One region of the Shewanella sp. Pdp11 genome, then DNA from elsewhere that is predicted to be linked to it. Evidence: predicted binding sites of a transcription regulator. Region 1 holds the regulator's gene; each other region holds the start of a gene.
The links. Region 1 encodes LexA, which represses DNA repair genes until DNA is damaged. Its sites were predicted from a motif close to TACTGTATNNNNATACAGTA; they were not measured.
Positions count from the first base shown of each region.

Region 1 (4,292 bases):
CCGAAGTGTAAGCAGTGTAAGGCACTTTTTTGAGTAGGGTCAGATACAAATCAAGCTGACGCTCCAACAGACTGCGCTCTAAGGCATTTTGATCTGTCGCCAGCAACACTAAGCTCGTCAAGGTCACTGAACTCGCTGCCGCCGCATCATTGATACGTGTCATCACTCGATTCGCTAGCACGTTTACCGCTGGCGTTAACCAACTCGGTTTTTGCTCAGGATCATCGGCTACCTCATTACGCCAGTTTGGCGCACGCTCATTTAAGAAGTTTTGCAGGGTAATGGGCTCGCCAAAGTTCACATAACCTTGGCCGAAATTACCCAGTTTGCGGATCGCGCCAAACACTTGCCACACAGATTCTTTTTTCTTTTTCTTACCGCTTAATTCTTTATGGTAAGTCGCTACCTCCATCACATGGTCGTAGCCTAAATATACAGGCACTAGCGTGACTGGACGCTCGATACCGCGCAGCACGCTGTTCATCGTCATAGCGATCATGCCAGTTTTGGGCGCCAATAGACGCCCCGTACGTGAGCGGCCGCCTTCGGAGAAATATTCCACCGAATAACCTTTAGCAAACAGTTGATCTAAATACTCACGGAATACTGCGGTATACAGCTTGTTGCCATTAAAACTACGGCGGATAAAGAAGGCACCACCGCGACGGAACATAGGTCCAGCAGGCCAGAAGTTGAGGTTAATACCAGCGGCAATGTGCGGCGGAACCATACCTTGATAGTACAAAATATACGATAACAGCAGGTAATCCATGTGACTGCGATGGCAAGGCACATAAACAATCTCGTGACCATCGTGGTGTAACTGGCGAACTTGCTCGGCACCTTTGATATTGATCCCGCTGTAAAGCTTGTTCCATAACCAAGTTAAGAAACGCTCGGCAATACGAACTAAACTATCTGAGTAATCGGCAGCGATTTCATCGAGATACTCAATGGCTGTCTCGCGCGCTTGGGTCTCTGAAATCTTCTTACTGACGGCTTCTTCTTGAATCGCTTTACGCAACGATTCAGATTTGAGCAACGAATGAAACAGTGCTTGGCGATTTGGCAGCACAGGCCCTGTCATCACCTTGCGTTGACGACGGAAATGCACCCGCGCGACCCGCGCTAACTTATGGGCGATACCCATGTCTGTGCCATGCTCGTCGGCCATATAACGCAGGGATACCGCATTCGAAAACTGCACGAAGTTATGTCGACCTAAGAACAGAATCATCAGACACTTACGCAGCCAAGTCGGGTTTTCCCGCTCAAACACAGCCGCCTTCATAGTGTCGTCTTCTTTCCCTGGTGTGCGGCCCCAATACAGGCTCACGGGCACCAGTTGAATATCCAATTCAGGGCGCTCCTTATGCACGGCTAACAAACGCATAAAGCATTCGAGGAAAGGCTCGTTACCGGCACGCTCGCCAAACAGCGGCTTACGCCCCTGGAGGCAGACAACCCGAGGCGCAATCACACCATTCGCCACTAAAGGCTCATAGGGGCTCGGTAGTCCTAACTTTGCCGTTATTTCACTCAGGGCAGCGATGTCACTCAGCGATTCCGTTTTCATCACATAAGCAAGGGGTCTGGAGGCATCCAGATTCAGATCGGCAAAGGGATCCTGAGGCACAACAATAGTGTGCACTAAGTGTTTTTGGATCCAGCGTAATGATTTCAACCAAAGAGAGTCGTGTTTAGGCATTATTCTTATGCAATTAAGTACGTTTACTAGCCCGATAGAATACCAGACTATGGGTAATATTCGCTAATTCTCTCCAACATAGCTAAAAAGTGGTTAATACTTGCGCTGCAAATAATACTGTATATACTAACAGTAACTGTATAGAAAAACAGGAAACACCATGAGACCTTTGACGCCACGCCAAGCTGAAATTTTAGAGCTAATTAAACGAAATATTGCCGATACTGGCATGCCACCCACACGGGCAGAAATCGCGACCCGTTTAGGTTTTAAGAGCGCCAATGCGGCTGAAGAGCATCTTAAAGCGTTGGCGAAAAAGGGCTGCATTGAGATCATGCCGGGCACTTCGCGGGGCATTCGCCTACCTGCGGAAGTCGAAGATTTAACTGAAACAGGTTTACCGCTCATCGGCCAAGTGGCCGCGGGTGAACCTATCCTCGCCCAAGAACATGTTGAACAGTACTACCAAGTCGACCCGAGCATGTTCCATCCCGCCGCCGATTTCTTACTGCGGGTTAAAGGCGACAGCATGAAGAATATCGGCATTCTCGAAGGAGATTTGCTGGCTGTTCATAAAGTACAACAAGCTAGAAATGGTCAAGTGGTTGTCGCTAGAGTCGACGACGATGTCACTGTTAAACGTTTCGAAAAAAAAGGCAATGTGGTCTATCTACACGCCGAAAATGAAGACTATTCCCCGATAAAAGTGGATTTAGGCTATCAAAGTTTAACAATTGAAGGACTCGCCGTCGGTGTGATCCGTAATGGAGATTGGCTATGAACAAACTACTTGGCAATGCACCCCGCCATCCGGGCTTGTGGCTCGATGAAGTCCGTGATGCCGACTATGACTGGCACCACGCACCTATCGCCTGCATGCCAACTAAGACTCAAGGCCGCCAAGAGTTAATCCATTTGAGTGCGCAACTCGCCCAGTTAAGCCAACAGGGTCGTTGGTTAGTACTCATCAACCCACCGAGCATTGGCTACAAACAAATGCTCGCCAATGCAGGCGTGCGTATGGACAGAGTCTTGCTGGTGCACGCTAAAGATGAAGTCGAAACCCTGTGGGCGATGGAAAAAGCCTTAACAAGTGGTACGTCCAGTGCAGTTATTACTTGGACCCAATCACTGGATGCACGCGATAATCGTCGCCTGCAAATCGTGGCTAAAAGTGCCCGCGCCATGGGCATAGTGCTTGAAGACGTAAACAGTCACTTACATGGCGACGTACGCATTGAGCAAGGCAATCTCTTCGGCCAACAATCTTTTTTTAGCGCTGTACATTAAATATTCATTTATTTTTTTACCTTGAAAGCCGCCTCGCCTATGAATGTGAGGCTTTTTTTTGGCAATTTTTCAGACAATTAGATAAATAAGTGATCTTGATCAATATTTAAACAGCAAGTATGGTTGATTTAGTCGGCGATGATATATCGCCGCCCGTGGCAAATAACTCGAGCCGTAATCGAGTTCAAAATGCCACTAAAAATAGAGAAAAGATTTATTTCAGTCGTATGTGCCAGCGTGGCTAATACCAGCAGTAACAATACTTAATTAAAAGTAACAGCCGCCAACGCACGTTGAAGTCAAAAACGCTTTTTTGGAAACTGAAGAGTTTGCATAGAGTTGAGACTTACTGTGTTGCTCTTCTTTGTAGTTGCTATTCGCAATTGGCAGAGGAGAAGTCTTGTGAAGCAATTGTTGTATTGTTTACTCGTGGTGTTATTCGCACCACCGTTGGCCGCCGCGGACATGCGGTTCAACATGACCCCTGGCGTAACCGAGATCAGTGGCAAGGTTTATCACTTGCACATGACCATCTTGTATATCTGCTGCGCCATTGGCCTTGTGGTCTTTGGCGTGATGATTTACGCCATGATCAATCACAGAAAATCCAAAGGCGCTGTCGCGTCGCACTTTCACGAAAGCACTAAAGTTGAAATCGCTTGGACGATTCTGCCATTTATCATTTTGATCTTAATGGCGATTCCAGCGACAAAAACCTTAATTGCGATGGAAGATCCCAGCAATGCCGATCTCACCGTTAAAGTCACAGGTTCCCAATGGAAATGGCACTACAGCTATTTCGATCAAGACATTGATTTTTACAGCATACTCGCAACCCCAAGAACACAAATCGACGGTACCGAAACCAAGGGTGAACACTACCTTTTGGAGGTCGATAAGCCGCTCGTGCTGCCGATAAACCGCAAAATTCGCTTCCTGATGACCTCAGAAGATGTGATCCATTCATGGTGGGTTCCCGCTTTTGCGGTGAAGAAAGATGCCAACCCAGGATTTATCAATGAGGCCTGGACTCGCATAGACAAACCCGGCATTTACCGTGGTCAGTGCGCCGAGCTTTGCGGTAAAGACCATGGTTTTATGCCCATTGTAGTGCAAGCCCTACCCGAAGCCGAGTTTGAAGCTTGGGTAGCGGAGCAAAAACAAGCTGCAGGCGCGGCGGCAGAAGCTGCTCAAGCTGCATTGTCACAGACCCTTAGCAAAGAGGAGCTAATGATCCAAGGTGAGCAAGTTTACCTCGGTCACTGCGCAGCCTGCCACCAGCCTAATGGCGAGG
Region 1 is NZ_CP015194.1:790,632-794,923, reverse strand. It holds gene plsB (glycerol-3-phosphate 1-O-acyltransferase PlsB) at 1-1,708, opposite strand, end outside; gene lexA (transcriptional repressor LexA) at 1,869-2,489, shown strand; gene AYJ58_RS03635 (cell division inhibitor SulA) at 2,486-2,998, shown strand; gene coxB (cytochrome c oxidase subunit II) at 3,401-4,292, shown strand, end outside.

Region 2 (4,292 bases), 580 kb from region 1:
TAGTGAAGAACTCAGCACATTGTTATTGATAATGGCGAGGGCTTTTCGTTGCACAAATGCATCACTTTCAGCCAGCGCGGGTACAGGTTCAACCACCACTTCTGGCTCAGTTACCGCAGGGGTTGCTGGGCTGTTAGTGTCCGTTTCAGGGGCCACGGGGGTCGTCTCTGTGGTCTCTGGTTCTGGCGCACTTTCGAGCGTCATAGGCTCAGAGGGCGGTGTTTCAGGCAATACAATTGGCGCGTTAGGGATGAGTTTAGGTGAATCTGAGTCACCGCTGTAGTAATAATATCCTCCGACAGAAAGCAGCACGACGAGCACGATCGCAAAAAGCGCAAAGCGATTACTGCTAGAAGAAGTCTCTTGAGGTGTTATTCTATCATCTTGATTAACTTGCATTTTACATCCTTCGCTTGAGTGTCAAGGTAACGTGGTGAATACATGCAGCTAACATTAAAAGTGCAAGAGCGGACGATTGGAATGCCGCTGGTTCATTTTGCAAGTTTCCATGCGCTTGTCTATAGCGCTTAGCTGAACATAAACAATTTATTTTGAGTATCGAGGCAGATGTCACTCCTCGGCCTTTCCCCTTTACAGCCTAAGCCTGCACATAGTGCTGCTTGTGCCCCAGCCAACGTAAGATAATCGCATCGACTTTTTCGGGGGCCTGCGCCATCACGTGATTTGCCAGTTTTTGAATATGCGGGATCAAAGCTTGATCGCGCACTAAGTCGGCAATTTTCAGTTCGGCCAGTCCCGTTTGCTTAGTGCCAAGCACTTCACCCGGGCCACGAATTTCTAAATCTTTCTGCGCTATGATGAAACCGTCATTACTTTGTCTGAGTACACTCAGTCTTTGGGTGGCGGTATGGCTCAATGGCGCCTTGTAGAGTAACACACAATGGCTTGCGATGGCGCCTCGGCCGACTCGTCCGCGTAGTTGGTGTAATTGCGCTAAGCCTAAACGTTCAGGGTTTTCAATGATCATCAGGCTGGAATTAGGCACGTCTACGCCGACTTCAATCACTGTCGTTGCCACAAGAAGATGAATGATGCCCGCCTTAAAATCGGCCATGATTTGTTGTTTCTCAGCGCTCTTCAACCTGCCATGCACTAGGCCAATATTGAGCTCGGGTAGGGCGAGGCGCAGTTCTTCGGCCGTGTCTTCGGCGGCTTGGCATTCGAGCACTTCGGATTCTTCAATCAGAGTACACACCCAATAGGCCTGACGTTTATCTGTGATGACGGCGTTACGTACCCGTTCAAGCACTTCGTTGCGGCGTGAATCGGCAATCGCCACTGTGGTTACTGGAGTTCGTCCCGGCGGCAGTTCATCGATAATAGAAGTGTCGAGATCCGCATAGGCTGTCATCGCTAGCGTGCGCGGGATCGGCGTTGCCGTCATGATCAATTGATGCGGATGGAAACCTTGGCTCACGCCCTTTTCCCGCAGACCTAAGCGTTGGTGTACGCCGAATCTGTGCTGCTCATCTATGATAATTAACGCGAGTTTATTAAAGACCACATGCTGCTGGAAGATGGCATGGGTGCCAATCACCATTTGGGCGGCGCCGGATTCAATATCCGCAAGGGATTGCGCTCTTGCCTTGCCTTTAAGTTTACCCGCTAGCCAACCGACTTTAAGCCCGAGTGGCTCAAACCAAGCGGCAAAGTTAGTTGCATGCTGCTCGGCCAATAGCTCGGTCGGCGCCATCATGGCAACTTGATAACCGTTTTCAATCGCTTGCAGCGCAGCCATCGCCGCGACTAAGGTTTTACCCGAGCCCACATCCCCTTGCACTAAGCGCATCATAGGGTGCGGCTTTTCTAAATCTTTGCCTATATCGGCCACCACTCTTTGCTGGGCGCCTGTGGGCTTAAAGGGCAAAGCGGCGAGGAAGGGATTGAGCAACTGCCCCGTGGCCTGCATGGTCACCGCTGCATCTAAATTACTGCGCTGCCTTAGGCGTAACATGCTGAGATTATGGGCGAGTAACTCTTCCTGCACCAGTCGCTGCTGGGCTGGGTGTTGGCCTAGCTCTAAATCGAACTGAGAGATCCCCGCAGGAGGTCGATGTAGCGTCTGCAGCGCTTGTTTAAGGCTGATGTTATTCGGTTGCAACTGCGGTGGTAGCAGCTCAGTTAAACCGCCATCTTCCAGTAATGCCAAAGCTTGCTCGGTCAGCTTTAGCCAACTCGCCTGTTTTAAGCCCTCAGTTGTGGGATAAATCGGCGTTAGGGTATCGCTCAGGTGAACATCTTCACCGGGATAGACGACTTTATATTCTGGATGCACTATCTCGGCTTGGTGACCACCACGGCGCACTTCACCGTAGGCGCGGATCATTAAACCATTTTGCATGGCATTACGCTGGGCGACAGAAAAGTTAAAGAAGCGCAGGCTCAAGCTGCCCGTATCATCGCGCACATTGCAGACCAGCATGCGCTTGCGGCCTTGGATGATTTGCGTCGATTGGATTTCAGCTTCTATGGTGCCGTAACTGCCGGGCATGAGGGCGGCAATCGGATAGATTTGGGTTCTGTCTTCGTAGCGCAGGGGTAAGTGAAACAGCAGATCTTGTACTGTTGTGATGCCGAGCTTTGCGAGTTTCTCCGCGACCTTTTTGGCGACGCCTTTGAGGTCGGTGATCGGAACAAGATCCAATTGCTGCAAGTCGTTAGCACTCAATCACTGTGAATTTATACATATATTAACAGAGAATAAGCGTAAGGCAATCTCAAGCAGAATGAGGGACTTATTTGCTAGCCTAACTAACGTCAGTTTGCGGCCCTTAGGTTTCGACTAAGGCCGCAGAAATTGTCGATATAATCGAAAGAGTGGTTAACCGTTAATCTGATTACAGCCAACCCTTTTGTTTGGCGATCCGCGCTGCATCGATTCGGTTGCTGGCATTGAGTTTGGCTATGGCTTCGGAGAGATAGTTGCGCACTGTGCCTTCGGCGATAAAGAGGGTTTCGGCGATGTCGGCGGTGGATTTACCTTCGCTAGCGAGGCGAAGGGCGCGGCGTTCTTTATCGTTGAGTGGGTCGACGTCACCAATTGCCATCATGGCCAGTTCAGGATCAATTATCCGTTTACCCGCCATCACTTGTTGAATCGCGTTGACTAAGGTTTCCGAGGGGGCATCTTTAAGCAGAAACCCGCCGACACCGGCTTCGATGGCGCGTTTGATATAGCCAGCGCGGCCGAAGGTAGTAATGACCACAACTTTAGTTTGGCTGTGTTGCTCCTTTACCCAAGCGGCCAGCTCAAGGCCTGTGCGCCCGGGCATTTCGATATCGGTTAGCAAGAGATCAAAACTTTGTTGTTTGAGTAGGTTAAGGGCTTCGTCGCCGTCACTCGCTTGGGTGATATTAAAGCCTCCCGCAAGCGTGAGGAGTGCTGCGAGTGCGCCACGCACCATGGCTTGATCTTCCGCCAATAAAATCTTCATTAATCTGTTGCTCCCTGCAAAGGTAAACTGACGGTAAATGCATATCCTTGTTCGAGATTATAGCTCAAGCTGCCACCTAAAATGTCGAGACGTTCGCGTATGCCAGTGAGGCCATTGCCTTCGGCGATAGGTTTACTTGTGCCATTATCTTTGACTTCAAGGATTAGTCGATCTGGCTGTTGAATAAAGTCGATAATACATTGACTTGCGCCGCTATGGCGTAAAATATTATTCACCAGTTCAGTGACAATTAACCCTAGCTGGCTCTCCATTCTGGCGGGTAATTTGGGGATACTGCCTGTTAGCTCGACACTGATCCCTTTTTCCCTCAATAGTTTACACAGTTGTGTCACGCTATCCGCGAGTCCTTTATGTTTGTAATCCGATACAGTATGGCGAATTTGGCTGAGGCTCTCGCGGGCGATTTGACCGAGTTCATTAAGCTGGGTAGTGGCCAGTTGGTATTCTTGTTTTTCCAGCAGTTTTTCGGTCAGTTCCGCCTTAAGCGCAATCGAAGATAAGCTGTGGCCCATAATGTCGTGTAGATCGCGCGCGATACGCTCACGCTCAAGCATAGTGGCCAAGGTGGTAATTTCTTGGGCACTTTGCTGTTCTTTTAATTTATGCCGATAACGTCTGCGTTCGGCAACACCAAACATACCCACGCCGAGCACTAACCCCGAGCCGTAAAGCGGAAAGTAGTAACTGTTAAAGTGGTAAATCTCATTGAGGGCAAATAGTAGGCCGATGATGGCAGCAAGCGCCAATAGACAGGTCCGTAGAGGGTAAAAAAAACCAATGAAAAAAGCCGCAAAAGTGAAGAGTGAGATAGATCCT
Region 2 is NZ_CP015194.1:209,012-213,303, reverse strand. It holds gene AYJ58_RS00985 (DUF3014 domain-containing protein) at 1-399, opposite strand, end outside; gene recG (ATP-dependent DNA helicase RecG) at 599-2,674, opposite strand; gene AYJ58_RS00975 (response regulator transcription factor) at 2,859-3,455, opposite strand; gene AYJ58_RS00970 (sensor histidine kinase) at 3,455-4,292, opposite strand, start outside.
Region 2: recG (ATP-dependent DNA helicase RecG) is a predicted target of LexA. The motif match lies at 2,691-2,710, and genes of this name have one in related genera.

Region 3 (4,292 bases), 2.1 Mb from region 1:
GTCGAGACAATGGATTTGCCTAAGCGTTGTAAAAAACCGCGTTTGAATAGCAGTTCGATGATACCTGCACGGGTGGCTTCAGTACCTAAACCATCGGTTTCTTTGAGTATTTTACGGATCTCAGCGTCGGTGACATAACGGCTGATCCCCGTCATAGCACCGAGTAAAGTGGCATCGGTAAAAGCTTTTGGCGGCTGGGTATTTTTTTCAAGCAATTCACCGCGAGTACAATGTAAAACCTGCCCCAATTTCAGAGGGGGCAATTGGCCGATAAACTCGTCATTCTCCTCATCATCCTTACCTGCGCTTTCTTCCGTCGACCTGTTGCCACTCGCCTTACTGCCATTTGGCTCTTGGCGGGCAAAGAGTTGCTTCCAGCCGAGGGATTTATCCTGACGCGCCTTGGTATTAAATAAGCCGCCCTCAATTGTCACTTGCACTGTGGTTTCACTGTAACAATAGACTGGATAAAACTGGGCTAAGTATTGACGGGCAATATGAAGATATAACTGCCTCTCACGCTGACTCAAGCTGGATAAGTTAGCCGTCTTCTCGGTAGGAACAATGGCGTGGTGGGCATCCACTTTTTTATCATCCCATGCCTTGGATTTAAGCCGTGGATCGGGGGCATCGGCGCCTTGCAATAACTCAGCGGCACCGCTGCTAATCGCCTTAAGAACCGACGGCGCTAAGCTATGTTGCTCGACGGGCAAATAACGGCTGTCGGAGCGAGGATAGGTAATGAGCTTATGGCGTTCATACAGACTCTGGCAGGTATCGAGCACGTCCTTAGCACTCATGCCAAACCGTTTTGCTGCATCAATCTGCAGCGCGGATAAGCTGTAGGGCAAAGGCGGATTCTGTTTCTTGTCCTTAGCCACTAATTGGGTCACTAAAGCGGGTTTATCGTGGATGCGACTCACCACATTTTGCGCTAACCCTCTGGCTAGTACTCGCCCTTCTTCGTCCATATATGGCTGGCAAGCTTCGCTGGGTTGCCACTTAGCACTGAAGGTTTCTTGCTTTTCGGTCGCCAAATGCGCTAGCACTTCATAGAAAGGTTTAGATTGAAAATTGGCAATCTCTTCATCACGGCGCACCACTAGCCCGAGTAAAGGCGTTTGTACACGCCCAACGGACAACACGCCTTGATAACCGACCTTTTTACCTTGGATGGTATACGCACGCGTCATATTCATGCCGTAAAGCCAATCGGCACGACTACGGGCTAAGGCCGAAGTGGACAAAGGAATAAACTCGCGATTACTGCGTAGCTGAGTTAACGCCCGTTTTACGGCTTGTGGGTTTAAGTCGCTGATCAGTAAACGCTGGGTTTGATGTAGTTTGTCCCCTGTCACCCCAAGATAAGCAATCACTTCATCCACCAGTAACTGCCCTTCACGGTCGGGATCGCCCGCATTAACCAGCGTGTTGGCTTGTTTGACTAATCGTTTTAGCACTGTGAGTTGGCTGCGAGTTGCGGCCTTAGGTTTGAGTTGCCACTTGTCCGGCACTATGGGTAAGTGCTCAAATTTCCAAGACTTATATTCTGGATTGTAGGCATCAGGCTGCGCTTGTTCGAGCAAATGACCGACACACCAAGACACACAATCGCCATTGGCGGCTTCGATAAATCCATCGCCTTTTTTATGGGGTTTAGGCAATACATCGGCAATGGCCCGCCCTAGGCTAGGTTTTTCTGCGATATAGAGGATCATACAAACACCAAGCACTGGATATAATTACAGTACAATTTAGCCCAAATGCCCGTTAAGTGCAAATTTCTGTTGTGCACCGAGCTTAAATACCAAAACTCAAATGTAAATTCAATTGCGAATAGTTCTCAACAACTACTAAGATACACTGAAATTTAGAGGAGTGGCTATGAGACAATTTGCAATAAATGCGCGGCAGACGATGACAATCAGTCCAGCATTGATATTAAGATTCAATCAGTTACTGTTATTTCATAGCCTGATGTTACTCGCGATAAGTATGCTCACAAGCACTTGGCTGGGACAAATGAAAATCATCGCCATGCCTTTAGCTTGGGGATTCATGTTAATGATGCCGATTGCGGTGAGTGTATCGCTTGTGCTTAAACATCAAGTCACCCGCTATAGCTTAAGCAGTTTATTCGGGGTATGGATGCTGCTGTGGATCTGGGCATAAGCCAACTAACCTATGGCTGAAAAGATCAGTAGCCTCGCATCTCCAACAATGGATTGAGTACGCGGATGTCGAGAACAAATATCCACTGGCGTGTTCCCTCGCCCAATCGCGATACCTTTCCCTAATGACGATTAACAATTTATAAAAGATCCATAAAAAAACCAGTGACGTTATCACTGGCTTTTTATCCGCCTAACGTTTCACCTTATGGATGACAGACGTTATGCAGTTCTAAGTTGGTACCGATATCTTTGTTACGGTCGGCTTTAGCATCGTCATTACGCAATTGCGTCAAGTGATCTAAATACGCTTGATCCACATCGCTAGTGATGTAATGACCATCAAAAACAGAAGTTTCGAAACGTTTAATCGCTGGATTTTCCATTCTTACCGCTTCAATTAAATCGGGTAAGTCTTGGAAAATAATGCCATCGGCACCAATTAACTTGGCGATTTCATCGGCATCACGACCGTGGGCAATAAGCTCGTTTGACGTTGGCATGTCGATACCATACACGTTCGGGAAACGAATTTCCGGCGCGGCAGAGGCAAAATACACTTTCTTGGCCCCCGCTTCACGGGCCATTTCGATGATTTGCTCAGACGTGGTACCGCGAACGATAGAGTCGTCCACCAGCAAGACATTTTTGCCTTTGAATTCAGTGTTAATCGCATTCAACTTACGACGCACTGACTTCTTACGTTCCTGTTGACCTGGCATGATAAAAGTACGGCCAATATAACGGTTTTTCACAAAACCTTGGCGGTACGGTAAGTCCATGCAACGGGCAATCTCCAGCGCGATATCGCAAGAGGTTTCAGGAATAGGAATAACCACGTCGATATCGTGATCGTACCATTCTTTCTTAATCTTCTCGCCAAGCTTAGCGCCCATGTTGACGCGACTGGCATATACAGACACTTTGTCGATCGTCGAATCTGGACGGGCAAAATAGACGAATTCGAAGATACAAGGTGCATAGCTAGGCTCGGCTGCACATTGACGGGTATACAGCTGACCGTCAATTGACACATAAATCGCTTCACCCGGTGCGACATCACGCATCACTTCAAAGCCAACGGCATCGAGTGCCACGCTTTCAGAAGCGACCATGTATTCAGTGCCCGTTGGCGTTTCATGCTTACCTAACACCAGAGGACGAATACCAAATGGGTCACGGAACGCGACTAGGCCTTGGCCAATGATCATAGCAACTACCGCGTAGGCGCCACGAGCTTGTTGGTGTACGTTAGCGACCGCATCGAACACTTCTTCCGACGTCAGGGTCAAGCTAGTGGTTTTTTGCAGTTCGTCGGCCAACAGGTTGAGCAAGACTTCAGAATCCGAAGTGGTGTTCACGTGGCGACGTTTTTTAATGAGCCCTTCGGCTAATTCGACTGTGTTAGTTAAGTTACCGTTGTGGGCTAAAGATATCCCAAATGGCGAGTTAACATAGAAAGGCTGCGCTTCAGATGCGCTTGAACTGCCCGCAGTTGGATAACGCACATGGCCAATACCTGCATTACCTTGTAGGCGTTGCATGTGTTTGACTTCAAAAACGTCTTTGACCAGACCATTGGCTTTACGCAGTCTGAAAGCACCACGATCAATGGTCACAATACCTGCCGCATCCTGACCTCTGTGCTGCAACACTGTCAGTGCATCATAAATGGTCTGATTAACCGATGATTGGCCAACTATTCCGACGATACCACACATGGGTAAGCTTCCTCATTGTAAGATGTTCTATCACTTAGGATTATTTTATTTTCTTATAGTTTGGGTACAAAGCTGGAGGTGTTTTCCAAATAGTTAAAAAACCATTGAATGACAACGCCAAATTCGGGCACTAGCACAGAGTCCTTCCACCATTGGGTGTTCGGCGAGCCTGTGAAAGCATCCATAAAAAACAGCAAGGCGCTGACAATTAGCGCGCCTCGAATAGCACCAAAGCATAGGCCCAAGAGCCTATCAGTGCCAGATAGTCCGGTTTTGACAACAAGTTGTCCGAGAATATAGTTAACTAAGGCGCCGAGTACCAAAGTGGTAATAAAAAGGATGGCAATAGACACGCCATTACGCAGCATCTCATCGTTCATTTGCGTTAAGTGAACGGCAA
Region 3 is NZ_CP015194.1:3,685,984-3,690,275, forward strand. It holds gene AYJ58_RS16275 (DNA topoisomerase III) at 1-1,718, opposite strand, end outside; gene AYJ58_RS16280 (hypothetical protein) at 1,885-2,172, shown strand; gene purF (amidophosphoribosyltransferase) at 2,378-3,892, opposite strand; gene AYJ58_RS16290 (CvpA family protein) at 3,946-4,292, opposite strand, start outside.
Region 3: AYJ58_RS16275 (DNA topoisomerase III) is a predicted target of LexA. The motif match lies at 1,731-1,750, and genes of this name have one in related genera.